Regions from separate parts of the Micrococcus sp. HMSC067E09 genome, predicted to be linked through region 2. Evidence: riboswitches for the same ligand, from Rfam matches in the RefSeq annotation. Region 2 holds a riboswitch; each other region holds the start of a gene.
The links. Region 2 has a riboswitch for S-adenosylmethionine ahead of HMPREF2863_RS10705 (flavin reductase family protein). Riboswitches for the same ligand answer to the same signal wherever they lie in the genome.
Positions count from the first base shown of each region.

Region 1: linked by a shared signal. The riboswitch ahead of HMPREF2863_RS00390 (acyl-CoA dehydrogenase family protein) and the one ahead of HMPREF2863_RS10705 (flavin reductase family protein) in region 2 are both predicted to bind S-adenosylmethionine.
Region 3: linked by a shared signal. The riboswitch ahead of HMPREF2863_RS06380 (O-acetylhomoserine aminocarboxypropyltransferase/cysteine synthase family protein) and the one ahead of HMPREF2863_RS10705 (flavin reductase family protein) in region 2 are both predicted to bind S-adenosylmethionine.

Region 1 covers NZ_KV809405.1:43,080-52,913, forward strand. Annotated here, with positions in the region: gene HMPREF2863_RS00385 (AMP-binding protein) at 1-1,322, opposite strand, end outside; SAM riboswitch class I at 1,619-1,723, shown strand; gene HMPREF2863_RS00390 (acyl-CoA dehydrogenase family protein) at 1,735-3,141, shown strand; gene HMPREF2863_RS00395 (MFS transporter) at 3,138-4,586, shown strand; gene HMPREF2863_RS00400 (LLM class flavin-dependent oxidoreductase) at 4,583-6,007, shown strand; gene HMPREF2863_RS00405 (acyl-CoA dehydrogenase family protein) at 6,322-7,578, shown strand; gene HMPREF2863_RS00410 (MFS transporter) at 7,542-8,942, opposite strand; gene HMPREF2863_RS00415 (LLM class flavin-dependent oxidoreductase) at 9,447-9,834, shown strand, end outside.
Region 2 covers NZ_KV809453.1:77,010-86,843, reverse strand. Annotated here, with positions in the region: gene hisD (histidinol dehydrogenase) at 1-254, shown strand, start outside; gene HMPREF2863_RS10725 (RNA-binding S4 domain-containing protein) at 258-620, shown strand; gene HMPREF2863_RS10720 (ABC transporter ATP-binding protein) at 628-1,323, opposite strand; gene HMPREF2863_RS10715 (hypothetical protein) at 1,320-4,157, opposite strand; gene HMPREF2863_RS10710 (hypothetical protein) at 4,253-4,609, opposite strand; gene HMPREF2863_RS11630 (hypothetical protein) at 4,960-5,514, opposite strand; SAM riboswitch class IV at 5,790-5,910, shown strand; gene HMPREF2863_RS10705 (flavin reductase family protein) at 5,978-6,520, shown strand; gene HMPREF2863_RS11920 (hypothetical protein) at 6,659-6,841, shown strand; gene HMPREF2863_RS10700 (cold-shock protein) at 6,838-7,041, shown strand; gene HMPREF2863_RS10695 (hypothetical protein) at 7,237-8,700, shown strand; gene HMPREF2863_RS10690 (FMN-binding glutamate synthase family protein) at 8,830-9,834, opposite strand, start outside.
Region 3 covers NZ_KV809438.1:206,992-216,825, reverse strand. Annotated here, with positions in the region: gene HMPREF2863_RS06390 (SGNH/GDSL hydrolase family protein) at 1-426, shown strand, start outside; gene HMPREF2863_RS06385 (homoserine O-acetyltransferase MetX) at 487-1,611, opposite strand; gene HMPREF2863_RS06380 (O-acetylhomoserine aminocarboxypropyltransferase/cysteine synthase family protein) at 1,608-3,026, opposite strand; SAM riboswitch class IV at 3,138-3,255, opposite strand; gene HMPREF2863_RS06375 (VOC family protein) at 3,394-4,047, shown strand; gene HMPREF2863_RS06370 (CPBP family intramembrane glutamic endopeptidase) at 4,373-5,275, opposite strand; gene HMPREF2863_RS06365 (phosphotransferase family protein) at 5,318-6,352, shown strand; gene HMPREF2863_RS06360 (glycine C-acetyltransferase) at 6,590-7,810, opposite strand; gene tdh (L-threonine 3-dehydrogenase) at 7,810-8,856, opposite strand; gene gatB (Asp-tRNA(Asn)/Glu-tRNA(Gln) amidotransferase subunit GatB) at 9,090-9,834, opposite strand, start outside.

The DNA.
Region 1 (9,834 bases), on a different contig from region 2:
GCCTCGCCGACGGTGCCGATCAGGCGGATCGAGGACAGGTCGTACTCCGCGGGCACGCCGTCCGGGTGCCAGCCCATCAGCGATCGGATCAGTGTGGGAGCCGTGTAGTAGCTGGTCACCCCGTAGCGCTGGATGACCTCGAAGTGCCGGCCCGGGTGCGGGGCGTTCGGCACGCCCTCGTAGATGACCTGGGTGACGCCGTTGCTCAGCGGCCCGTAGATCTCATAGGTGTGGGCGGTGACCCAGGCCAGGTCCGCAGTGCACCAGTGGACGTCGTCGTCGCGCCGCGCCGGGTCCGGGTGGGAGAACAGGAAGTCGTGCGTCCACGAGGCCGCGGCGAGGTACCCGCCCGAGGTGTGCACGAGCCCCTTCGGCTGCCCCGTGGTGCCGGAGGTGTACATGATGAACAGCGGGTGCTCTGCGTCGAAGGCGCGCCGGGTGTGGACGTCCGGCTGGCGGTCCACGACGTCGTGCCACCACAGGTCCCGGCCCTCGGTCCACGGGATGTCCCGGTGGCCGGTGCGGTCCAGGACGAGGACGTGCTCGATCGCGTTGTCCCCGGACACGGCCTCGTCCGCGTTGGCCTTCACCGGCACGGCCGTGCCGCGGCGGAACTGGCCGTCCGTGGTGACGAGCAGCTTGGCGCCCGTGTCCTCGACGCGGAACCGCAGCGCCTCCGCCGAGAACCCGCCGAACACGAGCGAATGCACGGCGCCGATCCGCGCGCACGCCAGCGTGATGACGATCGTCTCCACGAGCACGGGCAGGTACACGACGACGCGGTCGCCCGCCTCGATGCCCAGCTCTTCGAGGGCGTTCGCGGCCCGGGCGACCTCGCGCTGCAGCTGCGCGTAGGTGACGGCGCGGCGGTCCCCGGGCTCGCCCTCGAAGTACAGCGCCACCTTCTCCCCACGCCCGGCCTCCACGTGCCGGTCCACGCAGTTGTACGCCACGTTGAGCCGCCCGTCCGCGTACCAGCGGATCTGCGGGGCGGCCCCGGCGGCCGCGTCCGTGGGGACCGTGTCCGTCACCTGGGTGAAGTCCGTGTCCCAGGTCAGCCGGCGGCCCACCGCCTCCCAGAGGGCGAGTCGGTCGGATTCGGCGACGACGGCGCCGTCGCCCCGACCTCCATGGGCCCGTCCCGCGGGCCGTCCCGGGTGGACGTCCGGGTCCGCTGCGTCCACCAGGGACTGCGGCAGCGGACCGGGCAGCGTGGCCAGGGCGGCGGCGGGGACGCCGTCGTTCGGGCCGCGGACGGGATCCGGCGCGGGGAGGGCCGTCTCGGCGACGGCCGCGGCGGTGCCGGCTGCGGACACGGGCATGGGGTGTCTCCTTCCATCGGTCCTGGCGGGAGCACCCGCAGCCCGCGGGGAGGCGGACCCGGGTTGCTGCGGCGTCGAAGAGCCAGGTCTCTGGTGCCGCTCCGGATGGTGTGCGCGTCCACGGTAGGCCCGCGGTGTGCCACAGACGCGGTGCCGGTCCGGCTGGTGGGCGCGGACGCGTTGCGCCAGGTCATCTGGGCGGCGCCGACGGGCGACGCCCGTCCGGCGAGGGTGTCCATGACGGACGTGGGGCGGCTGCCTTCCGTGGCCGGGCGGGGCCGTGCTGTGCTGTGGCCGACCCATCCAGAGCGGCCGAGAGATCCGGATCGACGACGCCGCAGCAACCCCCTCATCCCTGTCCGGCAGGGTCGGGACGGTGCTACCGCCGGGACCGATGGAAAGGAGCCCGCGCATGTCCGCGCCCCTCACCGCACCCCACGACCCGACCGTGAACGCGGTCCCCACCCGTCCGCCGCTGGCCGTCACCCCGGACGTCCCGGACACCGACGACCTCGCTCGACTGCGGCAGCGGTTCGCCCCGATCTTCGAGCGCATCGCCGCCGGCGCCGCCGAGCGGGACGTGAACCGCACCCTGCCGTACGAGCAGATCCGCGAGCTCAACGCCGCCGGCTTCGCCACCCTGCGCGTTCCCCGGTCCCACGGGGGACCGGAGGTGAGCGTGCGGACGCTGACCGCCCTGCTGGTGGAGCTGGCGGCCGCCGACTCGAACGTGGCCCACCAGTACCGCTCCCACTACGGGTTCCTGGAGTCCCTGCGCCACAAATCGTCCGCCCAGCAGGAGCGCTGGTACCGGTTGATCCTCGAGGGAGCCACCGTGGGCAACGCGTCCACGGAGACCTCGGGCAACGCACTGGGCACCCTCAACACCCGGCTCGAGCCCCGTCCGGGCGGCGGCGCGGTCCTCACCGGGCGCAAGGGCTACGCCACCGCGTCCCTGTTCTCCACCCACACCCGGGTCTCCGCGGCCATCACGGACGAGGACGGCAGGACGACGCCGGGCCGCTGCTTCGCCGTGGTGCCCGTCGATCACGAGGGCGTCGAGCTCTACGACGACTGGGACGGCTTCGGGCAGCGCCTCACCGCCACCGGCACCGCCGTGTTCACGTCCGTCCCCGTGGACGGCGCCGACCTCTTCGACCGTCAGGCCGGCACGGCCGAGGCCGTGATCGAGGCCGCCTACTTCCAGCAGTTCCTGCTGGCGGTCCTGGCCGGCATCGCCACCGGCGCCCGGGACACCGCCGCCGAACTGGTGCGCGCCCGCACCCGCACCTTCAACACCGGCTCCGGCGCGCTCTACCGCGAGGACCCGCTGATCCAGGAGGCCGTCGGACGGATCGCCGCCACCGCCTTCTCCGTGACCGCCGCCGTGCTGCACGCCGCCGACGCCCTGGACGCGGCCATCGCCGCGGTCGACGCCGCCGCCGAGGGCGAGGACCTGGCCCTGGAGGTCTACGCGGCCGAGCTGGCCGTGGAACAGGCCCAGGTGACCGTCCCCGAGGCCGCGATCCGTGCCGCCTCCGAGCTGTTCCACGCCGGCGGCGCCTCCAACACCCGCTCCGGCAAGGCCCTCGACCGGTTCTGGCGCAACGCCCAGACCGTGGCCACCCACAACCCCATCCCGTTCCGCGCCCGCTCTGTGGGCGACTGGTTCGTCAACGGCACCCTGCCCGAGGGGCTGAACGCCATCGGCGACGCCGCCGGCGCGCCGAAGCACTCCGAGCAGGGCGGCGCCCCGTCGGCGTCCGGGGCCGAGGCCGGCCCGGCGGTGGGCACTGCGCCGAAGGGAGGGGCACGATGAGCACCGCAACCGTCCAGCAGGCCCGCCGCACCCGCCTGCGGGCCGTGTCCGGCTCCTTCATCGGCACCACCATCGAGTGGTACGACTTCTACCTCTACGGCCTCGCCGCCGCCCTGGTCTTCAACGTCCAGTTCTTCCCCGGCTCCTCGCCGCTGGCCGGCTCCATCGCCTCGTTCGCCACCCTCGCGGTGGGCGTGGTCGTCCGGCCGCTCGGCGGTATCCTCGCCGGCCACTTCGGGGACCGAGTGGGACGCAAGTCCCTCCTCGTGATCTCCCTCGTGCTCATGGGCCTGGCCTCGGTGGGCATCGGCCTGCTGCCGACCTTCGACCAGGTGGGCTGGTGGGCCGTGGCAGGGCTTGTGGTGCTGCGCTGTCTGCAAGGGTTGTCCGCGGGCATGGAGTGGGGCGGCGCCGCCCTGACGGCCGTGGAGCACGCCCCGGCCGGACGGCGAGGGTTCTTCGGGTCCTTCACGCAGGTCGGCTCCTCGGCCGGGATGCTCCTGGCCACCGGAGCCTTCGCCGCGACCACCTCACTGACCACGGAAGAGCAGTTCGCCGCCGTCGGCTGGCGCATCCCCTTCCTCGCCTCGGCTGTTCTCGTGGTGGTCGGCTTGTTCATCCGTCTGGGCGTGGAGGACGCCGAGGAGTTCCGCCGGCTTCGCGAGAGCGACGGCGTCAGCAGCGCCCCGGTGGTGGAGCTGCTGCGTCACCACACCCGGCCGGTCCCGGTGACCGCGGGCCTGCGGCTGGGGCAGAACGGGCTCTACTACCTGGTGACCACCTACCTGGTGAGCTACCTCGTCCTGAAGGGCCTGGACAGCGCCGTTCTGCTCCAGGCGACCATGGTCGCCTCCGCGATCGGCCTGATCTCCACCCCGTTCTGGGGAGCGCTGTCAGACCGGTACGGCCGTCGCAGGGTCTCGCAGTTCGGCTATGCCCTGACCGCTGTGGCCGGCTGGGTGCTGTTCTTCGTGGTCGAGGCAGGGACGCTGTCCCTGCTGCCGCTGGTGGTGGTGCTCGTCATCAACATCGCCCACGACTCCGTCTACGGCCCCCAGGCCGCCTGGTTCGCCGAGCAGTTCCCGGTGAAGGTGCGCTACTCCGGGGTGAATCTGGGGTACCAGCTCGGCACCGTGGTCGGCGGCGGCTTCGCCCCGTTCATCGCGTCCCTGCTCTTCCGGGCCGGCGGAGGCACCCCGTGGCTCATCGCCGGCTACCTCACCCTGCTGGCCGTGCTGTCCCTGGTGGCCTCGGCGTTCGCCAGGGATCCCCGCGGTGCCGACGACGTCGACCTTCTGCGTCCCGCCGTCGCCGCTCCGGATGCGGCCGAGGGCTCCGAGGCCTCCGAGCGCTCCGTGCCCGGCAGCGCGGGGCGGGGGACTGCTGCCGCGCCGGACGCCCTGACAGACCCCACCGACACCCTCGTGATCCAGGAGGCCCGATGACCGTCGACGCACGGACAACGCCGCAGGACCCGGCCCCGTTCCGCCTCTGCGCCTTCGAGATGATGACACCGGTACATCAGTCTCCGGGGCTGTGGCGCCACCCGGACTCCCGCATCGCGGAGTTCGACAGGCTCTCCTACTGGGCCGACCTCGCCCGCACGGCGGAGGACGGCGGCTTCTCCGCGATCTTCCTCGCGGACATCCTCGGCCTCTACGACGTCTACGGCGCAGGCGTGGAGGCCACCGTCCGCGGCGGCGTGCAGTGGCCGCTGCTGGACCCGTTCACCGCGGTCTCCGCCATGGCCGCGGCGACGGACCGGGTGGGCTTCGGCGTCACCGCCTCGGTCACCTACGAGCAGCCCTATCTGCTGGCCCGCACCCTGGCGTCGCTGGACCACTTCACGCACGGCCGGATCGGCTGGAACATCGTCACCAGCTACCAGGACTCCGCCGCGCGGAACCTCGGCCTCCAGGAGCAGATCCCACACGACGAGCGCTACGACCGCGCCGACGAGTACCTGGACGCGGTCTACCGCCAGTTCGAGGGATCCGTGGAGCCCGGCGCGATCCTCGCGGACGCGGACGCCGGCGTCTTCGCCGACCCCGCCAGGGTCCACCCGGCCGGGGCCGACGGCCCTCACGTGAAGCTCCCCGGCGTCGCCCTTGCCCACCCCGGCCCGCAGGGCACCCCGTTCCTGTTCCAGGCCGGCGGATCCCCGCGCGGACGGCGCTTCGCCCAGGAGCACGCCGAGGCCGTCTTCTACATCGGCCCCACTACATCGCATGTGCGCCGGTTCCTGGAGCAGACCCGCGCCGAGCTCGCCGAGGCCGGACGGCCCGCGGACGCCATCCAGGTGTTCGCCATGGTCACGGTGGTGGCGGACGAGACGGACGAGCAGGCCCGGCAGCGGCTCGAGGACTACCGCCGGTACGTGGATGTCGAGGGGGCGCTCGCGCTCTTCGGCGGCTGGACGGGCGTGGACCTGTCCGGCCTGGACCCGGACGCCCCGCTGGAGCATGTGGAGAACGAGACCTCGCGGACGGCCCTGGCGGCCTTCACCACCCAGTCCCCGGACCGTGAGTGGACGGTGCGGCAGGTCGCGGAGTTCGTGAGCATCGGCGGCCGCGGCCCGGTGATCGTGGGTTCGCCGCAGACCGTGGCGGACGAACTGCAGCGCTGGCAGGCCGAGACCGGGGTGGACGGGTTCAACGTCTGCGCCGCGGTCCGCCCGGCCGACCTCGAGCGGTTCGCCGACCTGGTCACTCCGGAGCTGCGCCGCCGTGGTGTGCTCGCCGAGCCTGCTGCCGGCCGCACCCTGCGGGAGAACCTCACCGGTGCCGGCCCCCGGCTTCCCGAGGATCACCGCGGGGCAGGGTTCCGCCATGGCACCGACCCCACCGTCAAGGAGGTCGCTTCATGATCACCCTGCGCGACGTCACCACCGTCTTCAGCACCCCTACCTGCCCCTGCCGTGGGACGCCGACACCGAGACCCTAGGACCCAGCGCCTTCGGACCCAGCGCCTTCGATCCGAAGCGGAGACCGCGCCGCGTACTCTCCTTCGGATCGAGGGCGCTGTCTTCTCGGGGACCCGCGAATCCGGGGTGCTCGATCCGTTCCGGAGCACGCCAGAAGCGCTCCGGAACGGATCGAGGGGAGGGGCTTTCGGTGCGCACCGTGAGACGCACGGTGCGCACCCCGCCCGAGCGGCCGTCGTCGTGTCAGCATGGATGCCATGAGCAGCACCTACACCGACCTCGCCGACCGCTTCGCCGACCTCTTCGCCGCGGTGGGGAAGGGCGACCGGGCGCGTGAGGCCGGCCGGCACCTGCCGTTCGCGGTGCAGCAGCAGCTGCGGGAGGCCGGGCTCGGGATGGTCTCCGTCCCCGCGGAGGCCGGCGGCGAGGGGGCAGGGCACGAGGACGTGCTGCGCCTGCTCATGGACCTGGCCGCCCAGGACGTGAACACCGCCCATCTGTGGCGCTCGCACCTGGTGTTCGTGGCCGCCGTGGACGACCAGCCTGCGAGGACCCGACGCCGCTGGCTCAAGCGTCTGGCCTCCGGAGAGTGGGGCGGCTCCGCGCTCGCCGAGCGCTCCGGCGCCGCCCCGGGGAAGGCCGCCACCACCGCCACGAAGGACGAGGGCGGCACCTGGGTGGTCACGGGTGAGAAGTACTACGCCACGGGCACCGCCTTCGCCACGTGGACCATCGTCACGGTCGGCATGGAGGGTGCGGACCTGGTGTCCCGCCGCAACTCCAAGCGCGCCGGCGGCGTGGTCCGGGAGCCCGAGCGTGCCGTGGCCGTGGTCCGCGTCCGCCAGCCACGGGTGCGCATCAAGGACGACTGGGACGGCTTCGGCCAGCGCATGACCGCCACCGGCTCGGTGCTGCTGGACGGCGCCGCCGCCGAGGACCTGCTGGAGATCCCGCGCCCCCACGGCCCGGTCCCGGTGCTGGAGGAGGCGTCCCTGCTGGCGCTGCAGGTGGGCGTCGCCCGGGCCGCGCTCGCCGAGGGCGTGGAGCTGCTGCGCCGGCGCCGCCGCACCTTCAACACCGGCACCGCCGAGCGCCCGCAGGAGGACCCGCAGCTGCTGGAGATCGTCGGGCGCATGGGCGGGCAGGTCTCGGCCGCCGAGGAGATGGTCCGCGTGGTGGGCCGGGCCATGGACGTCGCCGCCGGCCTGGAGGCGGACGGGAACCACGACGACGGCCGCCTCGCCTCCGCCTGGGACGACGCCATGATCGCCGCCTACCGTGCCCAGGCCGTGGTGCCGCAGTTCGTGCTCGATGTCTGCACGCACATCTTCGACACCCTCGGGGCGTCGTCGACGTCCACCGTCCTGCAGCTGGACCGCCACTGGCGCAATGCCCGCACCATCGCCACCCATGACCCGGCCTCCTTCAAGGTCCGGATCGCCGGCGACCACCTGGTCAACGGCACCGTGCCGATCGCCTACACCTCCGCCGGGGACGTGCCGGACGAACGCTGAGGCGGGCGGGTCAGCAGGAAGAAGGCCGCCGCCGCGATCAGTGCCAGCGCCGGCCAGAGCACCAGGGGAGCGGCCAGGCCGGCGAGCTCGCCCAGCAGCCCTCCGCCGAGGGCGGCCACGGGCACGCACCCCATGGTCACCATGCGCCGTGCAGCGGAGGTGCGGCCGAGGGATGCCGGGGGCACCGTCTGTGCCGCAAAGGCGGCCCCGGCCACGTTGGTCACCGTCAGGGTGAGGGCCCACAGGGCGGCGAAGAGAGCCATGAGCACGCTCCCGGCCTCCGGACGCAGATACGCGGCCAGCGGCAGTGTGGCCACCCCGGCCTGGACCAGCGCCCCGAACGCGAACAGCCTCCGCGGTGCCACTGCCTCGGTGATCCGTGAGGCCACGGCGCTCGCCGCCAGCGCCGAGACGGCGGCCACCGTGCCCAGCAGGCCGAAGAACGCCGGCCCGAGGTCCAGGTGCCGCAGCACCAGCAGCGGCTCCACCGTGTCCCCGACCGCCAGGCCGATGTTGCCGGCGGTGACGAGCAGAGTGGTCGCCAGCAGCAGGCGGTTCCCGGCGATGATCCGGAATCCGTGCAGCAGGCCGGGCCTGGGTGCTTCTGGTGTGCAGCCCTCGCGCAGACCCTGGCCGTCGGTGTCTGGTCCGTCACCGGTCTCGACGTCGGCGTCTGCATCTGTGGCGACCACGTCGTCCGCCCCGCCGTCCGCGTCCTGGCGGCCGACACTGCTGACTCTGCGCACCAGCGCACGGACCCCGACCAGGGCGAGGACGAAGAGCCCGACAGCCACGCCCCACGGCACCCCCGGAGCGGACAGGGCGAGCAGGAGACCTGCGCCGCCCGGTGCCACGATCCCGGCGACAGCGTCTGCGGCCGCCATCCGCGAGACGAGGGCGGACACCTGGTCTCGAGCGGTCACCTGCGGGACCACCGCAGTCTGCGCATTCTCGCTCGCCACCGTGCAGACGCCCAGCAGCGTGGCCAGCACCAGCACCGCCGCTGTGGACAGCACCCCGCTCACGTAGAGGCCGAGCATGGTCCCGGCCAGCACGGTCTTCGTCGCCAGTGAGGCGACGAGCATGCGGGCCGGTCCCCAGGCGTCGGTGGCCGCGCCGATCGGCACGGCGAGCAGTAGGAAGGACAGTGCGCCGAGGGCGTTCAGCAGGCCGAGTTCGGCTGCGCCGAAGCCGAGCGAGGTGACCACGACGACCGCCAGCACAGTGTCCAGCAGCTGCACGCCGGCGGCATCGAGGCCGTTGGAGGCCAGAAGTCTGCGGCGGGTTCCGAGGTCGGCGGCGGCACGCCCGCCAGAGTGATGAGCAGGGGCAGGATGCGGCCCCGGCAGGGGAGGGGTGTTCATGGAAGAGCTCTCTATGGGATCCGGACACGGTCAAGACCCCTCGCACGGGGCGAGGGGGTGCGATCGCGTCGGATCAGGCGTGGAGCTTCATCACATGGAACATGGCCGTCACCCTACCGGACTGCGCTTCCGGCCCGCCGCCGTCGAGCCAGAAACATCGGTCCCTTCGCGGCATGCCGAAGTGGCCACTTCCTCTGGTTCGGCGCGGCGACTCCCCTGATTCGGCCCGCCGCCGTCGTCGAGCCAGAGACTTCGGTCCCTTCGCGGCATGCCGAAGTGGCCACTTCCTCTGGTTCGGCGCGATGGCCCCCCTGGTTCGGCCCGACGGCGACGTCACGAACCCGGCGCCGGAGGCACGCGAGGCGACGGCGCCGCCGTCGTGAAGCCTCTGCGGCAACCGACTACCGCAGCACACCGGCGGAGGCGTTGCATGGTCCCAGCCGCCCGGACTCGCACACCCCGCCGAGGCCGGTTCCCGCACCAGAAGCGCTGAAGGAGCACCCCATGAGCACTGCCGAGAAGGCCGGAGCCGCAGCATCCGCCGGACCGCACACGAACCGCGAGATCCTCTTCAACGCGTTCGACATGAACTGCGTGGCCCACCAGTCGCCCGGGCTGTGGCGGCACCCGGAGGACCGCGCCCGGGACTACAACACCCTCGGCTACTGGACGCACCTGGCGCAGACGCTGGAGAAGGGCCTGTTCGACGGGCTGTTCATCGCCGACGTCCTCGGCCCGTACTCCGTGTACGGAGGCACCTCCGAGGCCGCCGTCAGGACCGGGGCGCAGACCCCCGTGAACGATCCGTTCCTGCTCGTCTCCGCGATGGCCGCGGTCACCGAGCACCTCGGCTTCGGCGTCACCGCCGGCACCGCCTATGAGCACCCCTACC
Region 2 (9,834 bases):
CCGGCGCGATCTTCGTGGGCCCGCACACCCCGGTGCCGCTGGGCGACTACTCCGCCGGGTCCAACCACGTGCTGCCGACCTCCGGCACCGCTCGTTTCTCCTCCGGTCTGAACACCGTGACGTTCCTGCGTCTGCAGCAGCTCATCCGCTACGACGCGCAGGGCCTGGAGGAGCTGATCGACGGTGTCAGCGCCCTGGCCCATGACGAGGGCCTGGAGGGCCACGGCGCCGCCATGCGGATCCGCCGGAGCTGACTGGTGAGCGCCGTCCGTCTGGACGCCTGGCTGTGGGCGGTCCGCATGTACAAGACCCGCTCGGCCGCCACCGCTGCGGTGCGGGGCGGACACGTGCGCGTCAATGGGGAGCCCGTCAAGGCGGCGCACACCCTGGCGGTCGGGGACACGGTGCGCCTGCGCAAAGACCACCGCGAGCGCATCCTGCAGGTCACCGGGCTGATCTCCAAGCGCGTGGGCGCCCCGGTGGCGCAGCGGCAGTACATCGACCACTCGCCACCGCCGATCCCCCGCGAGCTGCTCGCCGTGCCCGTGCGCGAGCGCGGCGCCGGGCGGCCCACCAAGAAGGAGCGCCGCGAGATCGACCGGCTGCGGGGCCGGCGCTGAGGGCGAGTCAGTCCTCACCGACCCGGACGGCCCGGTCCACCGTAGCGTGGACGAGCGGGTCGTGGCTGGCCACGAGGATCGCGGACCCAGCCTGCGCGTGCTCGCGCAGCAGGGCGATGACCTCGCGGGCCGTGGTGGCGTCGAGGTGCCCGGTGGGTTCATCGGCCACGACCAGGTGCGGGTGCTTGGCCAGTGCCCGAACGATCGCCACCCGCTGGGCTTCGCCGCCGGAGAGCCGGGAGGCGGGTGCGCCGAGCCGGTGCCCCAGGCCAAGGCGTTCCAGCTGGGTCCGGACCGTGTCCAGTGCGTCCCGGGGCGAGCCGGCGACAGGCCCGCCGTGGACCCAGATGGCCGCGTTGTCCAGCGCGGACAACTCCCCGATCAGCTCGCAGGACTGGTCCACGTACCCCAGGTGTTCACGCCGGTACCGTGCCAGGGCCTCCGCGGCGAACCCGCCGAGGTCCCCGTCCAGCCCGCCGTCGGGACTGCGGTAGCGGATCCGGCCCGCCAACGGGATCGTCAGCCCGGCAAGATGGCGGATGAGGGAGGACTTCCCGGTGCCCGAACGCCCCCACAGCCCCACGATCTCCCCGGGGTGGAGCGAGAGATCCAACCCCTCGATGAGCACGCGGGTGCCGCCGTCCGGACTGCGGTACCCGACCTGCACGCGGTCGAGGGTGAGAACGGGCGCGATCGCGGTCATGCGGGCTGCCCCTTCCAGGCACGGGCGAGCTGGGCTCGCCGGGTGAACAGGGTGATCAGGAGGGTGAGGAGCAGTCCGAGACCGGCCGCTCCCACCACCGGCGGCAGGTCCACCGCCGGGGTGAGCAGAACCAGCACGAGCCCTGCCACCAGGCCTGCCACGGCCGCCTCGACGGCCAGAGTGGGCAGGTGCCTGACCATCAGCTTGGCCCGGGACCAGCCCGCCAGCAGCAGCACGATAGCCTCAGCACGGACGGTGTCCCCCTCCACGCGATGCAGCTGCACCAGCAGGATCATCCCCACGACGGCGGCCAGCGCCCCCAACGCCAGCCGGAACGGCAGGTCCTGCGCCACGGCGGCCCCGGCCAGCAGGGAGGTGCCAGCCTCGCGGCGGGCCTGCAGGACGACGGCGACCAGCAGCCCCGCCCCCACCGCGACGGCCGCCCGGTAGGCGGCGCCGGTGAGCAGGCGCGGCCATGTGCGGGCTGTCCACCGGGTCAGCAGCGCGGCTGCCGTGCGGGCCGGCCGGGCCGGACCCGTCGACCGGGTGGCGTGCTCCCGGGTGTCGGCGGTCGTGGGACGGGCGGCGGTCACCGCCGTGGTCACGATGGCGGCGGCGAGCACCGCCGTCGCCCCGAGGCCCACGGCCACCAGCGGGGGTTCGACCCCGATGCGTGCGGTCGTGGCCCCGGCCGCGGTGAGCGCGGCGAGGGTGAGGGCGAGCACCATGAGCGTAGGAGCATCCTCCTTCAGGTGGCGTCTCACCGTGGCCCCGCGCGTCCAGCCCTGGAGAGCCAGCACACCGGCCCGACGGCGTCGCGGCCGGGCCGCCGCCAGGATGCACAGGCCTGCCAGGCCGGTCAGCAGCGCGGTCACCGTCATGGCCTGCGCGGTCCCCGCGGACCCGACCGCCGCCGAGACCCGCTGGGAGGCGGCCAGCTCCGGGCCGAGCTGGCGCACGGTGCCCAGCGGGCCGGTGTGGGCTTCGCCGTCGGTGGAGTCGAACCGGTAGGACACCACCTGGAATTGCCGGGGCGAGAGGCTGGAGGCGGCCACGGTGGTCACCGCGAATCCGGCGTCCTTCAGCTGCTGGGCCACTGCGTCGATCGTGGCGAGGTTCTCCGGTGTGAGGTCCTCCCCCACATCGGCCACCCGGACCCGCACGGTGCTGAAGGGCCGTTCCAGCCCGAGGGTGGCGGCCGAGGCCGCGTCGACATAGGCGGCGGGCATCTGGTTGGCCAGGCCGAAGCCGGTGGAGGCAGGCTGCAGACGCACCTCGCGCGGGGTGCCGTCCGGGTCCGCGACGAGGGTCGTGGGCAGCTCCACATCCGTGAGCAGCGGGGCGATCCCCGCCAGGTCCGTGTCCGGTTCGGGGACGAGGGTGCCCACGCTGACCAGCAGCGGGGCGTCGCCCGTGCCGAAGCGACGCCCGTCGTCGGTGGCCGCGTAGTAGGCGGACTCGCGGGACGTGGACGCCGGCAGGGCCCGGGCGACGGCGACCTCGGGCCGGCCGGGGAGCGTCCCAGAGGCGGTCTCCACGCCGGCGGCCTCGGCCAGGTTCCCGTCCGCCGTCGTCGGCCGGGTGAGGGTGCGCGTCTCCTGTACCAGAGACAGACGAGGTGAGTCATAGCTCAGGACCGGGTCCTGGACCGTGGTCAGCCCGGGCACGGGGATGACGGTGACCCCGAGGCCGAGGCCGCCGAACCGCCCCGAGACGTCGGAGGTGGAGACGTCCTCCTGCGTCGCCAGACCGCCCGTGGGCAGCTCCCAGGTGGGCAGGCCGAGCATGCCGCGCGGACCGGTGGGGTCCCGTGGGTCCACCGGAGCCTGCTCGATGCGCAGGCGGGTGGCCGGTTCGCGGTAGGGCTTGGCGCGCACCTCCAGGGACAAGGGCGCCGAGCCGACGCTCGTGGCGAGCACGGGGACCGCGCTCAGGGACTCCGCGGAGCGACCGGTGGTGTCCGCGAGGATCTGCAGGTGGGCGGGGAGCCGGTCCTTCGCCTCGACGAGCGCACGTGCCTCCTCGGTTGCTGCGCCCGAGAGACGGTCGACCACTGCGGAGAGCGACCCGGCAGGCGAGGACTGGGCGAGCACACGGAACGCGTCCGCGGCGGCCGTGTTGCCGCCGAGGTCCAGCAACGTCGCCTCCGCCGCGGCGTCCACCACCACCATCCGGTTGCCCTGCGGGTCGGGTTCCGCCCACGGGGCGGCCCAGTAGGTGCCGGCGGGGACCTCACGCTGCGCAGGCTCGGGTGTGCGTCCGCGGGGTCCGAGGGCGAGCGTGGGGAGTTCGACGTCCGTGCAGGGGCCGGGCTCAGGAGGAGCTGGATCGCAGACAGCCTGGTCCTCCAGCAGCGGCCGGGCGTCCTCGATCGGGCCATCGTCGGAGAAATAACCGATGAGCGTGGTGTCCATACCGAGCACGGGACGGTGGCCGAGGCCGTCGTCGGTGTGGACACGGGCCTCCAGGTCGAACGCGCGGGGACCCTCCACGCTGCCGTCCGCCGGGTACCCGATCATCACGGCATCCTGGTTGGCCACGCTGCGCACGCCGAGGTCGCCGAGCGGGGCGGCGACCTCGACGCCGGACACCGCGCGGATGCGGTCGAGGTCGGCGGTGCTGAGGCGGTCGGCCGAGCTCGTCCACGCGGCCGTGTCCAGCGGAGCGGAGAGCGCTTCAGAGCTCGGGGCGGCACCGGGGGCGGAGACGACGAGGTCGTAGGTACCGCGCCAGCTGCGATCGACAAGGTCCCGGAGCCGCTGTGTGGCCTGCGCCTGGACGGTGAGGCCCACGACAAGTGTCAGGGCAAGGGCACCGGCCACCAGCCGGAGCATGCGAACGCTCGGCAGAGCCGGCCAGGCGGGAGCGGTGCGGCGAGACGCTTCTCCCGGGGATTCACGTCCCGCCGCGCCCCTTCTCCGAGGCTGCGTCATTCGGAGAGTGCAGTCAGGACGACCCGGAACGGGGAATCGTTGTCCACCGTGACCGTGAAGGTCATGGGTCCGGCCTCTGGCACGGGAGCCGTCGCCGCAGACCAGTCACCGCACGCACCCTCCGAGCCGGCCATCCACGTCTTCTCGTCCTCGCCTTCCCGAGAGGTGTGAATATCCGTCTTACCCGTCGCGTCCGAGGGGCAGAGCAGGATGACCCGCAGAACCGCACCCTTCTGTGCATCCACGGTGATCTCCTGCGAACCGGTCCCGACCGCTTCCTCGAGCACAGACTCCGTCGCCGGGTCGAGGTAGCCGGCATCCGGATGCTGGCGTGAGTACTCGACCAACGTCATCCCGTCCTTCTCGAAGAGAGCGGCCGGAAGCGCCTCCTCAGCGTCCGAGCCTGACGAGCCCGCGCCGGAAGCGGCCGTGGACTCCGCAGAAGATGCGGACGCGTGTGCCGGGTCACTCGATGACGCTGCAACACTGGATTCCCCCGAACTGGACGTCTTGTTGTCCGAGGCGGAGGAGCATCCTGTCATGGCTGTACCGAAGAGAATCGCCGCGACGATAACCGAGGCGCAACGAGTAGATCGCAGGAGGGGGAAGGAGGACATGATTGACCTTCTTGTCATGAGTGAACGAAACGGGAGTGCTCTGGCGCCGAACCTTTCGAGTTCGACGCCGGAGCACTTCCCCTGGGTCAGAGACGGTAGTGCTGAAAGTGGAACTGCTGCCATGGAGTGGTGAACGACCCGCTACGCACGGTCACTACCTTGCAGTTCCTGGTCAGCATCTGGCGCTTCCAAGTTCCCTTAGCCCGCTTGGCACCAATCACGAGCTTGCCACCGTTCTTATAGCTAGCCGGCACCTTCCACGCTCCACTGATCGTATTGGTGGAGGAATAGGTGACACCCACTCGGGTGCCTACCTTGGCCGAAACACCCGCGAGGATTGCACGAACATCACCTGACACCTCGCCCGTAATGTCCCCGCTGACGGCAAACGTTCGTCCAGTCGCGATGGAGAGGGTCACGCCGGGCGCCCCAGACACAGAGGAATAAGCCGAATGGGACTTCTTGAAGGTATTCGAGGTCACATTGACAGTCGTCCAACTCTCCTCTGCACAGTCGGCGTTCGGCGAGATGACACCCCCCTCCGGGGATGAGGTCACCGCCCCCGCTCCCGGGGCTGCCGTCAGCGCAGCTGCCACAACGACCCCTGCCGATACCGCCGACAGCTTCTTCTTGATGTCCATCCACATGATCCGACCCCTTTCAGGTGAACCGGCCGTGGGGCCGCGGGTTGCGGTCTCGAGCTCCCCCCCCTCTCTCGAGTAGCGTCATCCTGACCCAGCCGCCCTAGATGTGTCAAGCATCACATTCTGGCAGTGCTCCGCCGAGACTACGGCGCAGGAAAACCGTCGTTTCGCCGCTGCTCGGCACGGCGACGGCATCGGTGTGACCTCGCGTGTCGTTCACAGGGTCGACACCTTTGACGCCCCGGCGTGCCCGCTCCTACCGTGGAGCCCAGAATCACGAGTTCCCGCCATTCACGGCCCTGGCCGGCGGGACGGCAACCCTCTCAACGCTGCAGTGGGGTGCTCCAGGTGAGGATTCGGCCCTCCGGCACCCCGGTTGGGCAAGTACAGCGTCTCTGCGGACACGTCGGTCCGCCCGCCTGCACCGCAGGGCCGCGTCCGTTCCGAAGGGATCCGACGCATGACCACCACCGCACTGCTCTCCCCCGCCACCGCCGCGCATCCGCGGTGGGACGAGGACATCACACCCCTGAACCTGCGCCGAGGACTCGGCGCGTTCCCCACCGGCGCGGTGGCCGTCACCGGCCGGTCGGACGGTGTGGACGAGGTGATGGTGTCCTCCTCCTTCGCCGTGGGGATCTCCTGGGAGCCTGCGCTGGTGTCCTTCTCCGCGCAGAAGTCCTCCCGCACGTGGACGCGTCTGCGGAACGCGGACACCCTCGGCGTCTCCCTGCTCGCCGAGGAGCAGCACCACTTGTGCCGTCAGCTGGCCTCCCGCACCGGAGACCGCCTCGCCGGGCTGGAGCTGCACCGCACCGGCCGGGGCACCCCGTTGCTCGAGGGCTCCTCGCTGTGGTTGGAGACCCGCCTGCACGCCGAGGTGGACGCCGGCGACCACACAGTGGTCCTGATGGAGGTCCTGGGCTTCGCCGACCACACGGACGTCCACGCCCCGGCAGCCCTGCACCACAACGCCTTCACCGGGTTGCGCCCGCTCGCCTGATCCGCCCGGATCGCCTCCGCCCGCCGGCGGCGGGAGGCACGACGACGGCCGCCCCGCGTCATCCGCCCGTCCCCCTCCCTGCGACAGGGCCGGGAGGACAGCGGCCGGTGTACCGCCGTCGTCGGGAAACGTGAGACGATGGGCAAGAAGCAGTTCTCCCTGTTTACCCGTCTTCTTGCAGTACCCGGGCCTGACGGCCAGGGGGCGTTGGTCTTCGCGGTGCAGTGTCACCGCTTCACCCGTGCCGCGAGCCCGCTGCACGGCACCGACGCCGACAGCCTGCGCACCGCAGGCGGGCACAGCGAAAGGACACCCCCATGACCGTGGGCACCGTCAAGTGGTTCAACACCGAGAAGGGCTTCGGCTTCATCGCTCCGGAGGACGGCTCCGCCGACGTCTTCGTGCACTACTCCGCCATCCAGGCGCAGGGCTTCAAGGAGCTCCAGGAGAACGACCGCGTGGAGTTCGAGACCGTCCAGGGCGACAAGGGCCTGCAGGCCGCCAACGTCACCCGCCTCTGAGGCCGTGACGCCCCGCCCGGCGGGGCGCTGACCTGGGCATGAGACCACGCCCAGGGCATGGACACAGGAGTGTCACAAGGGCCGGTGAGCCGCTAGAATCGTCCTTGCAGGCGTTCGACATGCGGCCGACCGGCCCTCGTGCATCCAGACCTGACTGCACCCGGCACCGGCCATGAGCCCGGAGGGGACCCACTGATGACCGCACGCAGCACCACCGGCTCCGCACACGCGCGCGCCCTCGGCGTGACCGGCGTGCTGCTCTCTGCCGCCGTGCTCGCCGGCCCGGCCCACGCTGTGGAGACCGCCGAGCCGAGCACCGCGCCGTCGTCGAGTGCGGAGACCACCACCCCGGAGCCGACCGAGGAGCCGACCGCTTCCCCCACGGAGGACCCCACCGAGGAGCCGACGCCGTCCGAGGATCCGTCGCAGAGCCCGTCGGGTGACCCGGCCGAGCCCGCTGAGGACCCCACCGAGGATCCGTCGCCGAGCCCGTCCGACGACCCGTCCGAGGAACCCACGCCGTCACAGGAGCCGTATGCCTCGCCGTCGGGCACCCCGACCGAGCCCACTGAGGACCCCACCCCCTCCGAGGACCCGACGCCGTCCGAGGACCCCACCGAAGACCCCTCCCCGTCACGCGAGCCCTCCCCCTCGCCGTCTGACGACCCCACTGAGGACCCCTCCCCCTCCGAGGACCCCTCGCCGAGCCCGTCGGACGACCCCACCGAAGGCCCCTCCCCGTCACGCGAGCCGTCCCCCTCGCCCTCCGACGACCCGACTCCGAGCCCGTCGGACGACCCGACCGAGGACCCCACCCCGTCCGAGGAACCGACGCCGAGCCCGACCGAGGACCCGACGCCCAGCCCGTCCGACGACCCGACCAAGGACCCGACGCCCAGCCCGTCCGACACCCCGAGGTCGCCCAGCCCGTCCGACACCCCGCGGTCGCCGAGTCCGACCCCGCCGCTGTCCACCCCGTGGACCCCGCACGCCTCCTCGGCCCCTGACGGCCCCGGCAGCCCATCCTCGACCGCGCCCGGCACCCGGACGCCGGCCCCGTCCTCCGAGGTGCCCGGTTCTTGGACCCCGTCGCCGTCCGCCGACGGCCAGGACGACTCCTGGACTCCGGCCCCGAGCCCCGGCACGGACGACGCCCCGAGCCCCGAGGCCTCCGGGACCCCCGGAGACGGCGCGATGTCCCCGTCCGGCGAGCCGCTGGACCTGGACTTCTACCCTGCGCCGACCCCCGGTGGGGCCACCGAGGCCCAGGGCGCCGCGTCCCTCGGCTCGAACGACGGTTCCAGCCGCAACAGCACCCTGCGCGACGCCTCGGACAGCGCCCTGTCCGGCCTGCAGAACTCCGGCCGTCTCCTCGAGGACGACGCCCTCGCCGCCCTCGAGCACGCGCAGAAGGAGAAGCTGGTGAAGCCGCAGGCCTCCGGCGACCAGACCGAGGACCTGCGCAGCATCCTCTCCGAGGGCGAGACGGACGATTCCTCCATGGACTGGGCGGAGCGAGGCCCGCTCCTGGCCCGCGTCGGGCAGGCGCCCGGGTGGCTGATCGCCGTGCTGCTCGTCAGCGTCGCCACCCTCGGCGCGCTCGGCTACCGGTCCTTCGCCGCCTTCCAGCGCCGCCGCGAGGAGCGCCAGGGCGGCTGACGGTCCCACCCGCACACGGAAGAGCCGGCCCCGGCAGACCGTCTGGTCTGCCGGGGCCGGCTCGTGTCAGGACCGCGGCGGGTCCGCGGGGTCAGGCGCGGCCCTCGGGGTCACGCGCCGACCTCGGGGTCAGGCGCGGCCCTCGGGGCGGTCGCCGCCCTCCACGGTCTCGGTGGTGCCACGGCTCGTGTCCTCGTCGCCTTCCTCGATGCGGCGGTTGCCGTGATCGTCCTGGGACGGGCCGGCGGCGTACGGCTCCGTGTGCTCGTCGTCGTGCGGATGCTCGGCGGTCTCATCGCGGACGGGGGCCTGCTGTGCAGCAGTGGAGCCGCCGGCAGCCGAGGTGCTGCGGCTGTCCTCCACTGCGCGCTGGCCGGTGACTCCGTTGCCGTAGTAGTCGTACAGCGACTGGCCCTCGGCCAGCTGGGTCACGCGCGGCATCGGGGAGGTCGACGGGTGCGCCTCCTCCGCGGCGGCCGACGCGCGGCGCTCGGCCGCATTCGCCTGGGCGCGCTGGGTCGGGGTGACGAGCAGCTCCGAACGCCACTCCGGGTTGTGGTCGTTCAGGTACTGGATCGGGGCATGTTCGCCGAAGTGGTCGGCATCCGCCTCCTCCCAGTCGATGTCCCAGCCGCCCGGAGGGGCGTTCAGGAGCTCGTTCTGGCGGATCCAGCGGTAGATGGACGCGTAGGAGCGGGTGCTCAGGTGGTCCACACGGCGGCGCAGCATGCGCGTGTTCAGCTGGGACGGGTCGGTGACGCCCATGGACGCCATGATCTGCACGGCCTCGCGCACGGTGAGGCGGTGGTAGTTGTACACGCGGGCGGACTTGTCCTCCACGTCCAGGGCGCGCATGAGGCGCGGGTCCTGGGTGGCCACGCCCACCGGGCACTCGTTGGTGTGGCATTTCTGCGCCTGGATGCAGCCGGTGGCCATCATCATGGCGCGGGCGGACATGGTGAAGTCCGCTCCCTGGATGAGGCGCTTGACGATGTCCGAGCCGGTGGCGATCTTGCCCGCGGCGCCGATCTTCACCATGTGGCGCAGGCCGGTGCCGACCAGCGCGTTGTGGACGAGCATGAGGCCCTCGGTGAGCGGGGTGCCGATGTGGTCGGAGTACTCGAGCGGGGCGGC
Region 3 (9,834 bases), on a different contig from region 2:
CCGGTGCTCGGCCGCATCCGCGGCAAGGTGGCCATCTACAACGAGAACGTCCGCACCATCGCCGCCCGCCACGACTGCCTGGTCCCGGACATGTGGTCCCTGAAGGTCCTCTCCCGCCCGGAGATGTGGGCCGAGGACCGCCTGCACTTCTCCCCCACCGGACATCACACGATCGCGGCGATGGTCCTGGAGACGCTGAACGTGGAGCACGACCTGGAGCCGTTCGTGCCCAAGCCGCTGCCGCCGCGGAACTGGCGCCACGCGCGGGCCGAGGACGTCGTGTGGGCGCGCACCCACCTGGTGCCGTGGGTCATCCGCCGCATCAAGGGCGTCTCCTCCGGAGACGGCCGCAGCGCCAAGCGCCCCGACGCCGCTCCCCTGTTCGGCGCGGACATGCCGCACGGCTCGGACTACAACGAGGGCTGAGAACCCGCCGCCCCGACGACGGCCCGGACGCACAAGGGGTGCGTCCGGGCCGCCGTCGGCTCAGAGGGCCAGGTCCTGCCGGAGTTGCTCGGCGACCTGCCCGTAGTGGACGAGGAAGCCGTCATGCCCGAGCGGTGAGTCGATCATGTGCACCTGCGGCCGGGCCGGCAGCAGCGCGGCCAGTTCGTGGGACTCGGCGGGCAGGTAGAGCCGGTCGGTCTCCACGGCGGCCACGAAGGCCCGGCCTGTGAACCGCCGCAGCGCCTCGGCCACGCCCCCACGGCCACGGCTGACGTCATGGCTCATGAGGGCCTCGGTGAGGGTCAGGTAGGCGTTCGCGTCGAACCGGCCGACCAGCTTGGAGGCCTGATGGTCCAGGTAGGACTCCACCTGGTACCGGCCCAGACGCTCTCCTGCCGCCGTGCCGAAGGGATCCTCCTCACCCTGGTGGCGGCGCCCGAACCTCACGGCCAGCTCCTCGGCGCTGCGGTAGGTGATGTGGGCGATGCGCCGGGCGATGCCGAGGCCGGCCTCGGGCTGCGGACCTCCGTAGTAGTCACCGCCCCGGAACTGCGGGTCGAGGCGGATGGCCTGTGCCTGGGACTGGGCGAAGGCGATCTGCTCGGCACTCGAGTGCGCGGTCGACGCCAGCACCCCCACGCCCGCCACACGGTCCGGCCTGCTCACGGCCCACTCCAGGGCCCGGGCGCCGCCCATCGACCCGCCGATCGCGGCATGCCAGCGGGCGATGCCGAGGTGGTCGGCCAGCCGTGCCTCCGCCTCCACCGCATCGCGCAGGGTGATGAACGGGAACCGCGAGCCCCACGGACGTCCGTCCGGGGCCGGGCTCGCCGGGCCGGTGGAACCGGAGCAGCCGCCCACCATGTTCGGCGCCACCACGAACCAGCGGTCCGTGTCCACGGCGCGGCCGGGACCGACGAGCTCATCCCACCAGCCGGTGCTCGGGTCCTGGCGGTGGGCGGCCACGTGGGCGTCTCCCGTGAGGGCGTGGAGGACCAGCACGGCGTTGGTGCCCTCGGCGTTCAGCGTGCCCCACGTCTCATAGGCGAGCTCCACTGCCGGCAGGTGGCCGCCGGTCTCCGTGTCCAGCGGCCCGACGCAGAGCCGGTGGAACCCGCCGGCGGGCAGATCGGTGCGGGTGCCCCTGACGTCCACCGCGGTCACCGGGCCTCCCCTGCGGAGGCGGCCGGGCCGTCGTCGTGCCTCACGGCGCCGGAGGCGGCGGCGAAGCCGGTCTCAAGGTCCGCGAGGATGTCCTCGATCGACTCCAGGCCCACGGAGAGGCGGACCAGGCCCGGGGTGACGCCGGTGGCGCGCTGTTCGTCCTCGGTGAGCTGGGAATGGGTGGTGGAGGCCGGGTGGATCACCAGCGAGCGGACGTCGCCCACGTTCGCCACATGGTGGTGCAGGGTCAAAGCGTCCACGAAGGCCGCGCCGGCCTCGCGGCCGCCGGCGATCTCGAAGGAGACGATCGCACCCGCGCCGCGCGGGAACAGCTCCTTCGCACGGGCGTTCCACCGGCTCGAGGCGTGCTCGGGATGGACCACGGCCTCCACCTGCCCGTGGCCTTCCAGGTACTCGACGACCCGGCGGGAGTTGGCCACGTGGCGCTCCATGCGCAGGGACAGGGTCTCCAGGCCGAGGTTCACCAGGAAGGCGTTGAACGGGGAGATCGCCGATCCGTAGTCACGGAGCAGCTGCACGCGGGCCTTGAGGATGTAGGAGAGGTTCACGCCGAAGGCGCCGTCGGCGCCGAGGTCCCGAGCGTAGACGAGGCCGTGGTAGGACTCGTCCGGCTCGGTGAAGCCGCCGAAGCGCTCGGGGTACCTGCCGTAGTCGAAGGTGCCGGCGTCCACGATCACGCCGGCCATGGCTGCGGCGTGGCCGCCGAGGTACTTGGTGGCCGAGTGGGTGACCACGTCCGCACCGTGCTCGATCGGCCGGAACAGGTACGGCGAGGCCAGGGTGTTGTCCACGATCAGCGGGACACCGGCCTCGTGGGCGACGGCGGAGACACCGGCGACGTCCAGCACGTCCCCGCGCGGGTTGCCGAGGGACTCGCCGAAGAACGCCTTGGTCTCCGGGCGGACGGCGGCCCGCCACTGCTCCAGGTCGTCCGGGTCCTGCACGAAGGTGGTCCGGACCCCGACCTTGGCCAGGGTGTGCTTGAAGAGGTTCTGTGTGCCGCCGTAGAGCGAGGTGGAGACCACCACGTGGTCCCCGGCGCCGGCGACGTTGAGGATCGCGAACGTGGTGGCTGACTGCCCGGAGGACAGCAGCAGCGCACCCACGCCGCCCTCGAGCGCGGCGATCTTCTCCTCCACCGCCTGCTGGGTGGGGTTGCCGATCCGCGTGTACAGCGGGTCCAGGTCCGCCAGCGCGAAGCGGTCCGCGGCCACCTGGGAGCTGGGGAAGTCGAAGGACGTGGTCTGCACGATCGGCAGAGCGGTGGCGCCGTGGGCGTGGGGCTGCTCGGCGCCGGCGTGGATCTGACGGGTCTCGAAGCCCCAGGCCTCGGCGGCGGGGGTCTCGGCGTTCGCGGAGGCGCTCGTCTCAGGGGCGCTGTTCTGGGTGGTCATGGCGGACTCCTGGGGCTGTCAGGGTCGGCCATGCCCCCGCACCTCGGACTGCCGTGGACCTTGAGCAGGTCCGGGGCTCTGGCACGCCCGTGCGGGAGCGGGCGCATGACACGACCGCGCTTGCCGGGCCCCGGTCTGGGGCCGGCCTGGTCGTCACCCGGGGCACCCCGCCGCGGTGGGGAGGGTTGCCGGCCAGAATGCCGGGGCACTGGTGCTGGCTCTCGTGACCGTGACGCCAGTGTGGCATCGGGGACACACCGACCGCACACCGGCTCGTCACGATTTCATGTCCTTCGTCACACAGGGCTAGCCTGAGCCTCACGACAGCCCGGCTGACATCCCCTGGGCCGACGAGAGGACGATCTTCGTGAGCACCATCCGCCTGGACCATGTGTCCTACGCCGCCGGCCCCGAGGGCCTCGACGCCACCGTGGAACGGGTTTCCGACGCCCTCGGCGTGGAGCGCGTGAAGGGCGGCGTGCACCCTCGGTTCGGCACCCGCAACGCCCTGTTCCCCATGGCCCACGGCCAGTACCTGGAGGTCGTGGAGGTCCTGGACCACCCGGCAGCGGCGAACGCCCCGTTCGGCCAGGCCGTGCGCTCCCGCTCCGAGCAGGGCGGCGGCTGGATGGGCTGGGTCGTGGCCACAGACGACCTCTCCGCCTTCGAAGAGCGCCTCGGCCGCTCCGCCGTGCCCGGCAACCGCAAGTTCCCGGACGGCCGCGAGCTGACCTGGAAGCAGATCGGCATCAAGGGCCTGATCGCGGACCCGCAGGTCCCGTACCTCGTCTGCTGGGACGAGGGCACCGAGGACCTCCACCCCTCCCTGGCGGCCCCGGCGCAGGCCTCGATCTCCTCGCTCACCCTGGCCGGCTCCCGCGAGCGCGTCCGCTCCTGGCTGGGCCTGGACGATCCGTCCCAGAAGGTCGAGGACCTCACCATCGAGTACGCCGCGCCCTCGGGCACCCCCGGCCTGCTGACCGTACGGTTCGAGACCCCCCGGGGCACCGTCACCCTCTGACGGCTCCCTCACCCCCGGCGCTCGTCCTGGCGGCCCCCCGACGCTGTTCCCGACGGCCACCCCGGCGCTGTTCCCGACGGCCACCCCGGCGCTGTTCCCGACGGCCTCCCCCGGCGCTCTTCCTGACGGCCCCCGACGCTCTTCCTGGCGGCCTCCCCGGCGCGCTTCGCCTACTGGTCTGCTGGCCTACTTGTCTACTGGTGAGGACACACCGTCTGGCACCCCTCCTGCGCGGGCGATGAGGGTGTGTCCTCACCAGTTGGCGTCGGACGGGGACGGACCGGACGTTGGACTGGGCATCGGACCGGGCCTCGGGCGGGGACGGTCAGGTGCCGAACCAGCCCAGCTGGGCCAGCAGCGGGGCGGCGACGAACCCGGTGACGTCCAGCAGCAGGTGGGCGACGACCAGCGGCATGACGCGGCGCCAGCGCAGGTAGAACAGCACGAAGACGACGCCCATCGCCGCGTTGCCCAGTCCGGGGCCGATGCCCTGGTACAGGTGGTAGCCGGCACGGAGCACGGCGAGCCCGATCACGATCGCGGTGACGCGGACCGGCAGGAAGGCACCGGTGTCCGTGGTGCGCGGGGCCGGCAGCTCCGGAGCCTGCTCCCCCGCCAGGCCACAGGAGCGCAGCTGCTGCAGATAGGACAGCCGGTCCACCATCCAGGCGACCACGATGATCTCCTCCACCAGCGCATGGCGCAGGGCGGACAGGACCAGCACGGGCACGGCGTACCAGGTGTCGTCCATGGCGGAGCCGACGATCGCCGTGGTGGCGCCGAGGGCGCGGCCGCCGGCGTAGACGGCCAGGGTGCCCAGACCCATCACGAGGAACAGCAGGGCGCCCCAGCCGAGGTCCGCCCACGGGCGGCGGAAGTCCAGGCCGAACGCGCGGAACGGGTTGCGGCCGTGCAGCCGGACCAGGTGGAGCACGAGGGCCACCGGGACGAGGGCGAAGCCGATGTTCAGCAGCTGGTAGGTGAGGTCGAAGACCCATCGGTTGTTCAGGACCGGGTTGAGGACGGTCGTCTGGTCCCGCAGCGGCCCCTGGGTCATCTTGTCCAGCAGCTGCACCACGGCGTAGACCGCGGACTTGCCCAGGGACAGGCCGAGGACGATCGCGACCTCCCAGCGGACGGTGCGCGCCGAAGGGGCGGGCAGCGCGCCGGAGGAGCGTGCCGTCGTCGGGCCCTGACTGGCCTGGGGGGTGGTTCCGGAGGTGCTCACGTGCGCAGTGTAGGTCCGTCCGCCGGGGGTACGGTGTCAGTCATGGCGTCGGATCCGCTTCCCTCAGAGATCGGGCTCGCGCGCACCTGCGCCGAGCGGCTGCTGCCCCACGTGGACGCCCAGACCGCCGAGCGGCTGACCGGAGCGCGCTGGGATGCCGGACGTGTGGAGGAGTCCGGCCAGTTCCACCGGGTGCTCGTCCTGGACGACGTGGCCGTGCTGCGCATGACGCGGATGGCGGAGGCCGGTGCCGCCCCCGGCACCTGCTGGGCGCCGGACGACTCCCCGGCCTTCCACCTTCCTCGTCGCATGGGCCTGCTGCAGGCGCTGGCCGCACGGGGCCTGCCGTTCTCCGTGCCGGCGCCGCTGTCCGAGGTGTGGCACGCCGAGACGGCTGAGGGCGTGCCGCTGACCGCGGCGGTGCTGCAGCCCTACCTGCCCGGCCAGCCGCATCCGGTGCACGAGGGCGACCCGGCAGTGCTGCGCGGGATCGTGGACGCCCTGGACGCCGTGGACGTCACGGATGGGGATGTGGCCGCAGGGCTCGGCCCGGCGTGGGCCTTCCGCGGACCGTGGACGGACGAGCGCATCCAGGCACTGCGGGCGCTGCCGGCGGCGTTGCCGGCCGAGCATGCCGGAGCCCTGCCGCAGTCCTGGCAGGAGGCGGTGGAGGTCATCGCGACGACGGTCCGCACCTGGTTCTCCGAGCCCGCCGTGGCGCCGCGGCTGGTCCACGGGGACCTGGCCGGCCACAACCTGCGCTGGGTGCCCGTCCCCGGCGAGGGCGACGCGGTCGTGTGGAGGCTCGCGGGCATCCTCGACTGGGACCTGGCGCATGCCGGAGACCCGGCACGGAACGTCGCGGACCTGGCGATCTGGCACGGCCAGGACCTCATCGACGAGATCGCCCGGGACACGGACGAGGCCGGCCGGGCCCGTGTGTGGCTCGGCAACGCGGCACTCGAGGCGCTGGACGACGCCCGCGCACGGCAGGAGCTCACCGGCCGGCCGCTGCGCTGGGACAAGCTGCTGCGGAAGGTCCTGCCGCGCATCGAGCGGGCGATGACCGCGTTCTGAGCCCCTCGCGCTGTCGCTCGCAGAACCGGCGCCGCCGCGCGCAGTCCGCTCCGCTTCCCAGGCGTTTTCGCTGACGATATGGGAGGGGCCCGGACCGCGGCCGGTCTCGACACTTTCACGAACGAAAGCGCCCGCTGACGATACGGGAGGGGCCCGGACCCCAGCCGGTGAGCCGGTGGTCCGGGCCCGTCTCCTGAGCGTCGCCTCGGGCCGAGCCTCGGCGTCGTCTCGGGTCGATCAGCCCTGCACGGCGGCGCGGGCCTTCACGAAGGCCTGCACGGCGTTCTCCACGTCCTCCTCGGAGTGGGCGGCGGAGAGCTGCACGCGGATGCGGGCGGCGCCCTTCGGGACCACCGGGTAGGAGAAGGCGGTGACGTAGACGCCCTGGTCCAGCATGGCGTCGGCCACGCGCGCGGCCAGCGCCGCGTCGCCGAACATCACGGGGACGATGGCGTGCTCGCCGTCGAGCAGCTCGAAGCCCTCCTCGGTCATGCGACGGCGGAACAGGGCCGCGTTGTCGAAGAGGGTCTTGCGCAGGGCGGCGGAGCCCTCCACGAGGTCCAGGGCGGTGAGGGTGGCGGCCACGATCACCGGGGCCACGGAGTTGGAGAACAGGTAGGGGCGGCCACGCTGGCGCAGCACCTCCACGATCTCCTTGCGGCCGGACACGTAGCCGCCGGAGGCGCCGCCGAGGGCCTTGCCGAAGGTGCCGGTGTAGATGTCCACGCGGTCGGAGACGCCGGCGTGCTCGGGGGTGCCGGCACCGGTGGCGCCCATGAACCCCACCGCGTGGGAGTCGTCCACCATCACCAGGGCGCCGTACTCCTCGGCGAGGTCGCAGATCTGCTCCAGCGGGGCCAGGTAGCCGTCCATGGAGAACACCCCGTCGGTGACGATCACCGTGCGGCGGGCGCCGGCGCCGTCGTTCAGCTCCTTGGTGGCCTCCAGCTGGGCGCGCAGGTCCTCCATGTCCTGGTTGGCGTAGCGGAAGCGGTGCGCCTTGGACAGGCGGATGCCGTCGATGATCGAGGCGTGGTTCAGCGCGTCCGAGATGATGGCGTCCTCGCGGCCGAACAGGGGCTCGAAGACGGCGCCGTTGGCGTCGAAGCAGCTGGAGAACAGGATGGTGTCCTCGGTGCCGAGGAACGCGGACAGGCGCTGCTCGAGTTCGACGTGCATGTCCTGGGTGCCGCAGATGAAGCGGACGGAGGCCATGCCGAAGCCGCGCTCGTCCAGGGCCTTCTTGGCGGACTCGATCAGCCGCTCGTCGTCCGCCAGGCCGAGGTAGTTGTTGGCGCAGAAGTTCAGCACCGGCTTGGGCTGGGCGTCCTCGGCACCGGCCGCAGTGGCCTGCACGTGGGCGGACTGCGGGGTGGTGATGGCCCGCTCGTGCTTGTAGAGGCCGGACTCGCGGAGCTCGTTCAGCTCGGCGGCCAGCTGGTCCTTGAATGCGTACATCAGAGGTTCCTCCAGTCCAGGACGATCTTTCCGGTGGCGCCGGCACGGGCGGCGTCGAAGCCGCGCTGCCAGTCATGGGCGGGGATGACGTCGGTGACGACCGACTCGATCTGCTTCAGCAGGGCGGGGTTCGACTGCAGCATCGCGGACATCGCGTACCAGGTCTCGAACATCTCGCGGCCGTAGATGCCCTTGATGGTGATCATGTGGGTCACCACGGACTGCCAGTCGATCGCGATCTCCCCGTCCGGCAGCCCGAGCAGGGCGATCTTGCCGCCGTGGTTCATGTTGGCCACCATCTCCTGCAGCGCGGAGGCACGGCCGGACATCTCCATGCCGACGTCGAAGCCCTCCTCCATGCGCAGCTCGGCCTGGGCCTGCCTGATCCGCTGGGCGGAGACGTCGATCGCGGCGTCGGCACCCATCTTCGTCGCCAGTTCCAGGCGCGCCGGGGAGACGTCGGTGATGGCGATGCGGCGGGCCCCGGCATGGCGGGCGATGCCGATGGCCATCAGGCCGATCGGCCCTGCGCCGGTGATGAGCACGTCCTCGCCGACCAGCGGGAAGGACAGGGCGGTGTGGACGGCGTTGCCCAGCGGGTCGAAGATCGCGCCGACCTCGGGGGTGATCGCGTCGTCCTTGTGCTGCCACACGTTGGACTCCGGGATCACCACGTACTCGGCGAAGGCGCCGTCTCGCTGCACGCCCACGGAGACGGTGTTGATGCACATCTGGCGGCGGCCGGCACGGCAGTTGCGGCACATGCCGCAGACCACGTGTCCCTCGCCGGAGACACGCTGGCCGACGGCCACGTGCTCCACCATGTCCCCGACCTCCACGACCTCCCCGTAGAACTCGTGGCCCGGGATCATCGGGGCCTGGATCATCGCCTGCGCGGCGGCGTCATAGGCCTCGATGTGCAGATCGGTGCCGCAGATGCCGGTGGTGTGCACGCGGATCTTCACGTCGTGCGGGCCGCACACGGGCTCAGGGCGGTCGGTGAACTCGAAGCCGGCGTGGGGGCCGGACTTGTACAGGGCCTTCATGGGTGTGGGGCTCTCCTGATGAGGTCGGTGGTCGAAGCCGCCCCGGGGGTGCTGCGGCGGCTGCGCTGCTCAGGGCGCGACGTCGACGGTGCGCCACCCATGAGGGTACTGGCAATGCGGCGCCGCGCCGAGCACGGCAGGTCATCCGGCGGGCGCACCCGTCCACTCTCCGATGCTCCGGCGACGGCCCGGGCGCTGCGCGCTCCGCAGCGCCCGGACCGGGGAGCGCGGGGTCAGCCGACGCCCAGGCGCTCCATCACGATCTCGCGGACGCGCCCGGCGTCGGCCTGACCGCGGGTGGCCTTCATGACGGGGCCGATCAGGGCGCCGATGGCCTGCATCTTGCCGCCCTTGATCTTCTCCACCACGTCCGGGTTGTCGGCGATGGCGGCGTCGACGGCCTCGGTGAGGGCGCCGTCGTCGGACACCACGGCCAGGGACCGGGCCTCCACGATCTGCTTCGGCGTGCCCTCGCCGTCGGCGACGTGTCCGAGGACCTGCTTGGCGATCTTGTCGTTGATGGTCTTGGCGGCGATCAGCTCCTCGACCTGCACCACGTGGGCGGGCTCCACGCCGAGCGCGGAGACCTCGACCTCGCGGGCGTTGGCGAGGCGGGCGATCTCGCCCATCCACCACTTGCGGGCGGCCGCCGGGGTGGCACCGGCCTCCACGGTCGCGGCGATCTCGCCGTCCACGCCGGCGTTGACCACGTCCCGGAACTCCTCGTCCGAGAAGCCCCACTCGGCCTTGAGGCGCTTGCGGCGCACGGCCGGCAGCTCGGGCAGCTCGGCGCGGACGCGCTCGACCCACTCGCGGTCCACCACCACCGGCACCAGATCCGGCTCGGGGAAGTAGCGGTAGTCGTCCGCGTCGGACTTCGGGCGGCCCGAGGTGGTGGTGCGGGTGTCCTCATGCCAGTGGCGGGTCTCCTGGGTGACCGTGCCGCCGGCGGCCAGCAGGGCGGCCTGGCGCTGGATC